DNA from 2 places in the Bombilactobacillus sp. ESL1197 genome. Region 2 is predicted to be linked to the other one. Evidence: a T-box and tRNA genes for the amino acid it is inferred to sense, from the RefSeq annotation. Region 2 holds a T-box; the other holds one or more tRNA genes.
What was found. A T-box is a leader RNA that pairs with one kind of tRNA and senses whether it is charged. The one in region 2 lies ahead of pheS (phenylalanine--tRNA ligase subunit alpha), so its partner is inferred to be a tRNA-Phe.
Positions count from the first base shown of each region.

Region 1 (6,021 bases), 170 kb from region 2:
AATTAATGTTGCATTCTTAATAAATTAGTAGCGTCACTTAGTATGTCCTGGCAGATAAACTGTAATTTGCTCTTTATCATATCGATGATGTGTTTCAGACAATTCAAACGGAACATTATTTTCTAAAAAAACGACCTGACGCAAACGCAAAATGGGATCAGAATTTTGACAAGCTAAATACTGTTGGTCAGCTGCCGTGGCTTTTGCAGCACTAATCTTACGGTAAGCAGCACCAATTTTTTGATGCAACGTGGTTTCAATGTAACGATAGACTGAAGCCTTTAAAACCGTTTCGTCGATGCCGGGCACAATTTTGACTGGCATTTTTGTATACTCCAAAGCATAGGGTTCACGATCGACTAAACGTTGGCGTTGAATATCATAAACCATTTCGTGCGGTGTCAAATTTAGTAACTGACACTCTTCAGCATTAGGATAGCGAATTTGAAATTGAATAATTTGACTGGTCACACGACTTTGATCACCAACTAATTTAGTCGTACCAATATATTGATCCACTGCACGATCAAAGTGAGAAGTTTTTAACGCGGTAGTTCGAACAAAAGTCCCCGCTCCTCGCTGAGTATAGACCAAGCCAACCTTTATCAACTGTTCAATGGCTTTGCGAACTGTTACGCGACTAGTTTGAAATTCTTGAGCCAATTTACTTTGCTGTGGAAAAGGTGTTCCCGGTAAATACGTTCCGTTTTGAATCCGTTTTTTTAAAGTTGCAGCAATGATTAAATATTTAGGTTTTTGTGCCATCAACTGATCCCACCTTTTTATCACTTGAATTAAGTTTATCACTCTCCACTAGGCCATTGAAAGATTCAATAAAAAGTATTTACATTTAAAAATAAATGTCTATACTTAAAAGTGGTTTTAAATGTTAGCGATTACAAAAAAGGAGTATAAATTATGACACAGTTACCAGATAACTTTTTCTGGGGTAATTCTACCTCTAGTATGCAGACTGAAGGTGCAGCTAACGAAGGTGGCAAAGGCGCTTCTGTTTATGACCTACGCCCCAGTGGCCCCAACAATTCTGATTGGTCGGTAGCCATTGATGAATATCACCGCTATCCCGAAGATATTGCCTTAATGAAGGATTTAGGAATGAACTTCTATCGTTTTCAAATCTCTTGGAGTCGTGTGCAACCTGATGGCGAAGGCCAGTTTAATAAACAAGGTCTCAAATTTTATCATGACTTAATTGATGAATTACTTAAAAATGGTATTCAACCGATGATTTGCTTATATCATTTCGATATGCCTTTAAAGCAAGCACAGAAATATAATGGCTTTGTGAACAAACATGTGGTCGATAATTTTGTAACTTACGGTCAAAAAATGGTGACCGAGTTTTCTTCACAAGTCAAATATTGGCTCACGTTTAACGAACAAAATTTATATAGTACCCAAGAAGCCTTTCATTGTAGTGGCTACTTAAAGGGGCAAAAAACTACTCGTGAACTGTTTCAAATTCAACATAATTTAGCTTTAGCTCATGCGCGTATCGCTAACTTTATTCATCAAAATTATCCTGATTTAAAAATTGGCGGAATGGAAGCTTTCCAAGAAATTTATCCCGCTACTGCTAATCCACAAGATGTGGCCGCAGTTAGAAAAATTAAAGAATTTACAGATTATAATCTCTTGCGCATTTTTACTGAAGGGCAATATTCAGATGAAGTAGTGGCCTTTATGAAGCAACAACACTTAGAAGACATTTTACAAACTAGTGAGCTAGCTGAAATCAAACAAACTCGTAGTGATTTTATCAGTTTTAGCTACTATGCAACCTCTTGCCTGGACAGCTCTAAAATCCCCGTTGGGACTATTCCTAATGACTTTGGTTCCGCAGGTCATGCGCATAATCCTTATTTACAAACTAATGAATGGCAGTGGCAAATTGATCCCCAAGGTTTTTATGGTATTTTAATGGACTTAGCTAACCGCACTCACTTACCGATTTTCCCAATTGAAAATGGTCTTGGGGTCCGTGAAATTTGGGATGGTCAACATGAAATTAATGACGATTACCGTATTAACTACCATCGCCAACATTTAGTAGCCTTGAAACAAGCAGTCCAAGATGGAGCTCACGTTATTGGTTATTTGGGTTGGGGGTTAATTGATATTCCAAGTTCCCAAGGCAATGTGGATAAACGTTATGGCGTTGTTTATGTCAATCGCACGAATCATGATCTCAAAGATTTAAAACGGGTCCCCAAAAAAAGTTATCACTGGCTGCAAAAAGTAATCCAATCCAATGGTAATCAATTATTTTAATTGTAAATAGACCAACAGTGAAACACGAGCAAATATTCTTCAATCAGATGTAACCATAAGGAGGTTGTTTTAATGGCTCAAACTGCTTCAGCAAATAAAAGTCGTGGCAAACGCTTTTTTGATAAATTTACCGAAATTTCTGTCAAAATTGGTAATGAAGTTCACTTACGCTCTTTGCGAGATGCTTTTGCCACAATCATGCCCCTCTTCATTTTAGCCGGCCTAGGTGTCTTAATGAATAATGTAGTCTTTCCCTTATTTGCTCATGGCAAAACCTTAGCCAATTTACAAATTTGGGGCAGTGACATTAGTAACGGGACCTTAAACATTGCCGGATTAGTTTTAGCACCAGCAATTGGTTATACCTTATCAGTTAATAAAAAGTATAAGAACGGAATTCTTGCGGCTATTATTTCCTTAGCTAGCTTAATTATTATGATGCCCGCTACAGTTAAGTTAACCATTGCCCACAGTACGAAAAATATTAACGTCACCGGTGGCTTATCTTATACTAACTTGGGCACCACAGGAATGTTCTCTGGCATTATTATTGGATTATTAGCAACCGAATTATTTATTGGTTTATCAAATATTAAACATTTAAAAATTCATCTCGGGGAAAATATTCCGCCAGCGGTAGCCGCTTCGTTTAACGACTTGATTCCCTCTATCTTAACTTTAAGTATTTTTGCACTCATTTCCGCCCTATTGATGGTTTTCGGTAAAACTAACTTGATTGACCTGATTACCAACTTAATTCAAGAACCATTACGCGGCTTTACAACTAGCTTACCGGGGATGCTTTTTATCTATAGTGTAGGAAACTTTCTCTTTACTTTAGGTATTCACCAAACAGTTATCAATGGGACTTTACTGGATCCATTATTATTAATCAATATGAATAAGAATATGGCAGCCTTTGAAGCACACAAACATATTCCCTATATTTTGACTTATACTTTTCGCGATGTGTTCGGAATGATTGGTGGTACGGGCTGTACCTTGTGTTTATTAATTGCTATTTTTATTTTTTCCAAAATGAAATCCAGCAAAGAAATTGCGGGATTAGCCATTGCGCCTAGTATCTTTAATATTAATGAACCCGTCATCTTTGGCTATCCTATCGTTTTTAATATTCCTATGATGATTCCCTTTGTTTTAATGCCCGTCATTGGTGATTTAATTGCTTACTTTTTCACAGCCATTGGTTGGATGAATCGTGTCGTGGTTTTAGTTCCGTGGACCACTCCGCCACTCCTAAATGCTTATTTATGTACTGCCGGTGATTGGCGTGCCGTCATTGTACAATTATTAATTATCATTATCGGCGTGCTATTTTATTTACCATTCATGTTTATTAGTGAACGTACAATGCAAAAAAGCGCCCAATTGTAAAATTAAAATAAACAAATTTTAAAAAACAAGTCTTGTTTGATTTTCTAACCAAGCAAGACTTGTTTTTTAAGGTTCTATAATATTGAGTGTTGATAAGTATTTCGTCGACACTCTTTTTTATGTAGACCAATTTATTTTGAAACACAAAAAAACAGCTAACATAATTAAGTTAACTGTTTCATCAGATACCGGTGATCGGGGTCGAACCGATACTCCTTTAACAGGAACTGGATTTTGAATCCAGCGCGTCTGCCAATTCCGCCACACCGGCAAAATATTAATAATAAACCATGGCTAAAGCCAAAGGCGGTAACCGGATTTGAACCGGTGGTCAAGGTTTTGCAGACCTCTGCCTTACCACTTGGCTATACCGCCAGGTAAAAATTGGGTTAGCTGGATTCGAACCAGCGCATAATGGAGTCAAAGTCCATTGCCTTACCACTTGGCTATAACCCAATAAAGAAAGGGCGGTATATGAGACTCGAACTCATGTATGCCGGTGCCACAAACCGGTGTGTTAACCAACTTCACCAATACCGCCAGGATATAACAGGGATAGTAGGAGTTGAACCCACATCGACGGTTTTGGAGACCGTTGTTCTACCATTGAACTATATCCCTATTATGATGGAAGGGAGTGGATTCGAACCACCGAACCCGAAGGAGCGGATTTACAGTCCGCCGCGTTTAGCCAGACTTCGCTACCCTTCCATAAATGGCGCGGGACAGAATCGAACTGCCGACACATGGAGCTTCAATCCATTGCTCTACCGACTGAGCTACCGAGCCATCTAACGGTCCTAACCGGACTTGAACCGGTGATCTCCTGCGTGACAGGCAGGCGTGATAACCAACTACACCATAGGACCAAATTGCGGGAGTAGGGTTTGAACCTACGACCTTCGGGTTATGAGCCCGACGAGCTACCAGACTGCTCCATCCCGCGATAATTATAAAGGAGGATGTGGGATTTGAACCCACGCACGCTGTTACACGCCTGACGGTTTTCAAGACCGTTCCCTTAAGCCACTTGGGTAATCCTCCAAATCGCAATAAACATGGAAAAAATTCCAACGGAGAAGGAGGGATTTGAACCCTCGCGCCGCTTACGCGACCTACACCCTTAGCAGGGGCGCCTCTTCAGCCACTTGAGTACTTCTCCAATGGGCCTAAATGGACTTGAACCATCGACCTCACGCTTATCAGGCGTGCGCTCTAACCAGCTGAGCTATAGGCCCATAAGCGGGTGACGAGAATCGAACTCGCGACAACAGCTTGGAAGGCTGTGGTTTTACCACTAAACTACACCCGCAATCTTTAACAAAAATGGCGCGGGACAGAATCGAACTGCCGACACATGGAGCTTCAATCCATTGCTCTACCGACTGAGCTACCGAGCCATCTAACGGTCCTAACCGGACTTGAACCGGTGATCTCCTGCGTGACAGGCAGGCGTGATAACCAACTACACCATAGGACCAAATTGCGGGAGTAGGGTTTGAACCTACGACCTTCGGGTTATGAGCCCGACGAGCTACCAGACTGCTCCATCCCGCGATAATAAAATCTTACCACAAAGTCCATAAAAAATCTATGGACCTTGTAGGACTCGAACCTACGACCGAACGGTTATGAGCCGTTTGCTCTAACCAACTGAGCTAAAGGTCCGATTAATAGCGGCGAAGGGGATCGAACCCCCGACCTCCCGGGTATGAACCGGACGCTCTAGCCAGCTGAGCTACACCGCCATAGCTATTAAAAAGCTAATCGGGAAGACAGGATTCGAACCTGCGACCCCCTGGTCCCAAACCAGGTGCTCTACCAAACTGAGCCACTTCCCGAAAAAAACATGCACCCAGTAGGAGTCGAACCTACAACCTTCTGATTCGTAGTCAGACACTCTATCCAATTGCGCTATGGGTGCTCATTATAATGCCGAGGACCGGAATCGAACCGGTACGGTAATCACTTACCGCAGGATTTTAAGTCCTGTGCGTCTGCCAGTTCCGCCACCCCGGCGTGATTATAATGAAAGCGGAAGACGGGATTCGAACCCGCGACCCCCACCATGGCAAGGTGATGTTCTACCACTGAACTACTTCCGCAAAATGCCGACTAGAGGATTCGAACCTCCGACCCTCTGTTTACAAGACAGATGCTCTGCCAGCTGAGCTAAGTCGGCATAATAAAAATAAAACTATAACATATTTCAAAGAACATGCAAGTGCGGGAGAAGGGACTTGAACCCATACGTCCAAAGGACACTAGAACCTAAATCTAGCGCGTCTGCCAATTCCGCCACACCCGCAAAATGAGTCGCGTGGGGCTCGGACC
Region 1 is NZ_JBYLTY010000001.1:772,913-778,933, reverse strand. Features, by position in the region: gene AC3B6B_RS03475 (GntR family transcriptional regulator) at 34-765, opposite strand; gene AC3B6B_RS03470 (glycoside hydrolase family 1 protein) at 919-2,292, shown strand; gene AC3B6B_RS03465 (PTS sugar transporter subunit IIC) at 2,365-3,687, shown strand; tRNA gene AC3B6B_RS03460 (tRNA-Leu) at 3,874-3,958, opposite strand; tRNA gene AC3B6B_RS03455 (tRNA-Cys) at 3,992-4,062, opposite strand; tRNA gene AC3B6B_RS03450 (tRNA-Gln) at 4,072-4,143, opposite strand; tRNA gene AC3B6B_RS03445 (tRNA-His) at 4,154-4,227, opposite strand; tRNA gene AC3B6B_RS03440 (tRNA-Trp) at 4,238-4,308, opposite strand; tRNA gene AC3B6B_RS03435 (tRNA-Tyr) at 4,316-4,398, opposite strand; tRNA gene AC3B6B_RS03430 (tRNA-Phe) at 4,404-4,476, opposite strand; tRNA gene AC3B6B_RS03425 (tRNA-Asp) at 4,483-4,556, opposite strand; tRNA gene AC3B6B_RS03420 (tRNA-Met) at 4,560-4,633, opposite strand; tRNA gene AC3B6B_RS03415 (tRNA-Ser) at 4,644-4,731, opposite strand; tRNA gene AC3B6B_RS03410 (tRNA-Ser) at 4,762-4,849, opposite strand; tRNA gene AC3B6B_RS03405 (tRNA-Ile) at 4,852-4,925, opposite strand; tRNA gene AC3B6B_RS03400 (tRNA-Gly) at 4,929-4,999, opposite strand; tRNA gene AC3B6B_RS03395 (tRNA-Phe) at 5,015-5,087, opposite strand; tRNA gene AC3B6B_RS03390 (tRNA-Asp) at 5,094-5,167, opposite strand; tRNA gene AC3B6B_RS03385 (tRNA-Met) at 5,171-5,244, opposite strand; tRNA gene AC3B6B_RS03380 (tRNA-Ile) at 5,282-5,355, opposite strand; tRNA gene AC3B6B_RS03375 (tRNA-Met) at 5,362-5,435, opposite strand; tRNA gene AC3B6B_RS03370 (tRNA-Pro) at 5,455-5,528, opposite strand; tRNA gene AC3B6B_RS03365 (tRNA-Arg) at 5,538-5,611, opposite strand; tRNA gene AC3B6B_RS03360 (tRNA-Leu) at 5,621-5,706, opposite strand; tRNA gene AC3B6B_RS03355 (tRNA-Gly) at 5,721-5,792, opposite strand; tRNA gene AC3B6B_RS03350 (tRNA-Thr) at 5,797-5,869, opposite strand; tRNA gene AC3B6B_RS03345 (tRNA-Leu) at 5,913-5,995, opposite strand; tRNA gene AC3B6B_RS03340 (tRNA-Lys) at 6,000-6,021, opposite strand, start outside.
Region 1: it has a tRNA-Phe gene. The T-box ahead of pheS (phenylalanine--tRNA ligase subunit alpha) is inferred to sense a tRNA for this amino acid. The anticodon was not compared.

Region 2 (6,021 bases):
AATAAGCGTTCCACATCACCTTTAATGTCATAAAAATTAACATCGCGGGCCGTTTGATCCCAACTATCCTGGATGACTTGCCCACTATAAGCCCCGGCAATCATTTCGACTTCCTTAGGCCGCACTACGTTTGCGTCATTCTTCAAGAACACACGTCCTTGCTCAAACAAGGCTACATTCGTTTGCTTACGCGCAGCATTATAAGCTAAATCATCTAACAAACCGCTAACTAAGTTGGCCCGTAAATACTCATGATCTTGGGTCATTGGCCAATCAACTTTGGTTAACACTGCGGGCTTCAAGCAGAAGGCTGCCGCTTTTTCTTGAGTGGTCAAAGAATAACTGATGGCTTCATCATAACCCAATGACCGCAAAGTTTGCCGACTTTGGCGAATGAATTTTTGTCTAGGGGTATAGCCACCAATCGTTTGGGTAACTGCTGGTAAAGTGCTCGGAATTTTATCGAAACCATAAATTCGAGCCACTTCTTCAATTAAATCTGAATCAATAAAAATATCCCACCGACGTAATGGTACCGTGACAATTAACTCTGAATCTTTAACCTCTACCTCAAAGCCTAACCGTTCAAAAATCGCAATAATTTCCGCTTGTGAAATTTCCGTCCCCAAAGCATGATTAATCCGATCCGTGGTTATTTTGACTACCGTTGGCTTCAAAACTGATTGACTACCAACTACTTGGTCTTTTAATACTGTTCCGTCAGCTAATTGTTGCACTAATTGCGCTGCCATATCTAATGCTTCAGCAATGGCGGATAGATCCACCCCTTTTTCAAAGCGAGCCGAAGCATCCGTTCGTAAATTATGACGCTGCGCAGTTTTGCGGATTTTCGTAGGGTTAAACACGGCTGATTCTAAAACTACTGTGTGGGTTTGCTCAGTCACCGAAGTAGCCAAACCACCCATAACTCCAGCTAAACCAACGGCTTGTTCGTCATTAGAAATCACAATATCTTGATCCGTTAAATCATATTGTTTTTCATTTAACGCTGTAAAAGATTCTCCCGCAGCCGCTAGGCGCACGGTTAATTTTTTGGAGCCCAATTTGTCGTAATCGTAAGCATGTAATGGTTGACCATAATCTAACATAATGTAATTAGTAATATCGACAATATTATTAATTGGTTTGATACCGTTATTCCACAAATGAACTTGCAACCAGAGCGGGCTTGGTTTAATGTGAATATCCTTAATCACCCGTGTCCGATAAGTCGGGGCCAATTGTTCATCAGTCACGTCAATACTTAATTGTTGTTCTGCTGAAGCTGCATCCTCACTAACACTGGGCTGTTCAAAATGGGGCTGTTCATCATACATTGAAGCCACTTCCCAAGCGGCACCATGCATTCCAAGTGTATCCGCCCGATTAGGCGTAATATCAAAATCTAAAACAGTGTCATCCAAGCCTAAATAAGAATAAACCGGTTGACCTAAGGGAATATTTTCGGTTTCTGGAAAAACATAAATTCCATTTTTAAAAGCATCAGGAACGACGGAATCATCGAAGCCAATTTCTTGCAAGGCACACAGCATACCATTGGAGGCCACACCACGGAATTTACCTTTTTTAATTTTTTCGTTGTTAGCAATTCTGGCACCAGGTAAAGCCACAATAACCGTTTCACCCACAGCCACATTCGGCGCACCACAGACAATCTGGGCCAATTCTTCGGCACCCACATCCACTTGACAAATATTTAAGTGGTCCGCATCGGGGTGCTTGGTGACCGTCTTAATTTGACCAGTGACTAAATTCTTTAACCCAGCGCCTGATTTAATTATTTCATCAACTTCAATGCCGGTAACCGTCTCCCGATCAGCTAATTGTTCTGGTGTTTCTGGTAGATCAACATATTCTGCTAACCAATTAGTAGAAATCTTCATTAATTTATTCCCCCTGAAATTGTTCTAAAACCCGAACATCATCTTGATAAAAATCGCGGATATCATTAATGCCGTATTTTAACATGGCAAACCGATCTGGCCCTAGACCAAAGGCAAAGCCACCATAAATAGTCGAGTCAACGCCAGCATTTTCTAAAACATTCGGATGCACCATGCCCGCACCTAACACTTCTACCCAGCCGGTGTATTTGCAAACTTTGCAGCCTTCACCACCGCAGGCAAAGCAGGAAACGTCAACTTCCACTGATGGTTCCGTAAATGGAAAATAACTCGGACGTAAGCGAATTTCGCGTTCTTTACCAAAAATATGACGCGCTGTTAATTCCAAAGTACCCTTCAAATCCGCCATCGTAATATGCTTATCAATGACTAAACCTTCAATTTGATTGAATTGGTGTGAATGTGTGGCATCGTCAGTATCGCGACGATAAACTTTACCCGGACTAATCATCTTCAAAGGACCTTTCGAAAAATCATGTTTTTCCAAAGTCCGCGCTTGCACAGGTGAAGTCTGCGTCCGCATCAAAATTTCATCCGTAATATAGAAAGTATCTTGCATATCACGCGCAGGATGATCTTTGGGAAGGTTCATCATTTCAAAATTGTAGTGATCTTCTTCGACTTCGGGACCATTGACCACTTCATAACCTAAACCAATAAACAAGGCTTCAATATCATCCATTACCTGATAAATCACATGCTTGGTTCCAATGTGACGTTGGTGTCCAGGTAAAGTGACATCAATTTTTTCATTGGCTAATTTGGCTGCAGTCGCTTGACTTTCTAATTGTTCCTTGGCTTGATCCAAAGCTGTTTGTAAATCATCGCGGACACTGTTGGCTAAAGCACCAACCTTAGGGCGTTGTTCCGCGCTTAAATCCTTCATTCCCCGTAAAGCTTGGTTCAACGGACCTTTTTTACCCAAAAAATGAATTCTAATTTCATTTAAATGTTCGATTTTTTGTGCATCATGAATCTGTTGTAGACCTTTTTGCCGCAAATCGTTTAATAAATCTTTTAAATCCATCACTACCTGCTCCTCTAAATAAATAATTTCAACAATAAAAAAAGCCCCATCCCTAAAAGGGACGAAGCTTCGCGGTACCACCCTGCTTGAGTTCAGTCCAGCTTGATAGCTGCACCTAAACTCCACTTATCTGTCATATAACGCTGACTAATGACGTTTAGACTCCAGAGTGAATTCACATCATCTGGCTTCAATTGTTCTCACTTACCCAATTGTCCCTGTGAATCCAGACCTTGATGCTACTACTTTCTTTCATCGTCGTTAAAACCAGTTTAAAACTTTCATGCATAAATTTCAATTAAATTTTAATTCGATTGCTTCAAATGTAATTTTTGGCGCCACAATGCCAACTTGGGCAAGCAAGCTTCCTGCACGGCACACTGATCATCAACTAAGTTAACAATTAAGCTTTCGAGATATTTCGGTGGCGTGGACGTCGCACCAAACATATGCTTGACAATAATGTCAGCTTCAATTGGTCTTAAATCGGTTAATTGTTGCGCATTATTTAGCGCAACATGTGCGTGAATATCGGCGTGCGCCCGAAAACTCAATTGCTTGCGATCCCAAGTGTAATAAAACAAGTCATGCAACAAACCGCCACGTGCCAAAGCGCGGGTATCTAAATGCAACTTCTTGCCAATTAAATAACTGCGATAAGAAACGCTAATTGAATGATCCAAACGATTAGAATAATGATGTTGTGGAATTTGACTTAACTTTTGCACCTCGGGTTTAGCTAATAAATCAGAAACTTGAGCTAAATAAGCTGCATCAGTCTGCCAATTTAATTCTCGAGCCAAAAAGTATCCTCCTTAAAGACTGAGTCTATACATAATAATACCAGCTGCTACTGCCACGTTCAATGATTCTGCGGATCCTAAAATGGGAATATATAAATTTGTATCCGTTAAAGCTGCTAATTCAGGCGCCAAGCCGTGCGCCTCATTGCCCATAATTAAAGCAAAATCTTTTGGCTTGGCTACAGTTTGATACTCTTGGGCCTGATCATTCACCAAAGTTCCGTATACTGGAATTTGTTGTGCTTTGAACTCACTGACTGCTGACTGTAGATCCAATGACTGAACGGGTAAATGAAATTGACTACCTTGCATAGCACGTTGCACTTTTGGTGCATAAAAGTCGACCGAATCTTCGCTGAGTAAGACGCCACTGAACCCAGCAGCATCAGCTGTGCGAATCATGGTTCCCACGTTACCCGGGTCCTGAATTTGTGATAATAATAACCACTTTCCATGGCTTAAGTCAATAGTTTCCGGTTGCGGTATTGGTAATTCCGCAACAATGCCTTGGGGTGACACGGTGTCGGTAATCGCCTGCGCAATTTCCGGAGTGATTTCCACTACTTGGTCCATGTGATCACGCACTAAATGTTTGGGATCACGATTGAGATAATCCGTCGTTGCATAAATAGCATTTAGCTTAACTTGATGGGCCAACGCCTCAAAAATCAAGTGCTCGCCTTCTAACAAGTAACGTTGTTGCTTTTTACGTCCCCGGTGACTTTGTAATTTCTTCAAATCTTTAATTTTACTATTTTGCCCTGAACTAATATACTCCATAGCTAACCTCTCTAAATCTAATCTTCTTACTTATCATATCATTTTTTGGACATTTTCTTGGCAAAATTAATAGAATGCTTTTGGCTTCAACTATATTTTCCGCTATACTAGAGAAGTATCATTTAGAACAAGGACGAAGGAGGTTTTGATTTTGACTCAAAAACATGTTGCAGCAGATATTTATGGTCATGTACAAGGTGTGGGCTTTCGTTATGCAACCTACTCCGTCGCACAAACTTACCAAATTACTGGCATTGTCAAAAATTGTGACGATGGTAGCGTCCATCTAGAAGCTCAAGGCGACACTTTAGACTTGGAACATTTTATGAAAGTGATGCAGCAAAGTCCGAGTAAATTTGCTAAGATTGATCATATTAATTGGCAAGAAAAACCTCTCGCTAATTATTCTAAATTTTCAATGATGTAACGAGATGGAGAAATTTATGAAAAAGACAACTAAACGTTTACTTTTATGGGGTGGTTGTTTAAGTCTATTACTCTTAGTCACCGCCTGCTCTCGCAGTGGTATCAATGCAAATCTTAAGCCGCCAACTCATGGTCCTTACGGCTGGATCTACCAATATATTGGCGTACCTTTCCAAAACTTAATGCTCTACGTTTCTAAAACTATTGGTGGCAAAAGTGGCTATGCCTGGGGCATTATCCTCATTTCCTTTGTGGTGCGGTTAGTTTTATTACCATTAAGTTTGATGCAACAAAAGAAATCAATCGTGCAACAGGAAAAAATGAAGGGCATTCAACCCCAACTGCAATTAATTCAACAACAGCAAAAAAAGGCAACTACGCAAGAAGAACAAACGCAAATCAGTCAATTAATGATGCAAGTCTATTCCAAAAACGACATCAAATTAACTGGGGGCCTGGGTTGCTTACCTTTGTTGTTACAATTTCCAATTTTTATTGCCATCTATCAAGCCGTGCAATACTCACCGGAAATTTCGAAAGCTAACTTTTTAGGAGCACCATTATCAAAACCTAGCATTCTGATCTCAGTCGTGGCGACAATTTTTTACGTGGTTCAAAGCTGGATGACTTTAAAGAGTGTGCCACCAGAACAAAAGAAGCAAATGCAAACTATGATGTGGCTCAGTCCAGCCATGACTTTCTTCATTAGTATTGCATCCTCAGCTGCTTTAGGTCTGTACTTCTTAATTGGTGGGATCATCGTCGTCTTACAGCAATTGATTAGCGATTATATCATCACGCCAAAGGTGCGTAAGCAAGTCGACCAAGAATTAAAAGACAAGCCGATTGTGCAAGTAGTTACCGAAAAAACTTTTGCCCAACAAGCAGCACCAACAAAGGACAATGCAAAACAATTTGGTCAAACTAAGCAACAACATCAAAAAAATCGCCAACGTAATGCTGGTAAGCAACAGCATCATAAGTAAATTTTTGCAATAGTACCTTACTAAAAATGCTCCCATCGTTAGATTTAACATCTAATGGTGAGGAGCATTTTTTA
Region 2 is NZ_JBYLTY010000001.1:946,349-952,369, reverse strand. Features, by position in the region: gene pheT (phenylalanine--tRNA ligase subunit beta) at 1-1,904, opposite strand, end outside; gene pheS (phenylalanine--tRNA ligase subunit alpha) at 1,909-2,952, opposite strand; T-box leader at 3,007-3,217, opposite strand; gene AC3B6B_RS04335 (HD domain-containing protein) at 3,258-3,755, opposite strand; gene AC3B6B_RS04330 (TrmH family RNA methyltransferase) at 3,768-4,535, opposite strand; gene AC3B6B_RS04325 (acylphosphatase) at 4,687-4,962, shown strand; gene yidC (membrane protein insertase YidC) at 4,979-5,947, shown strand.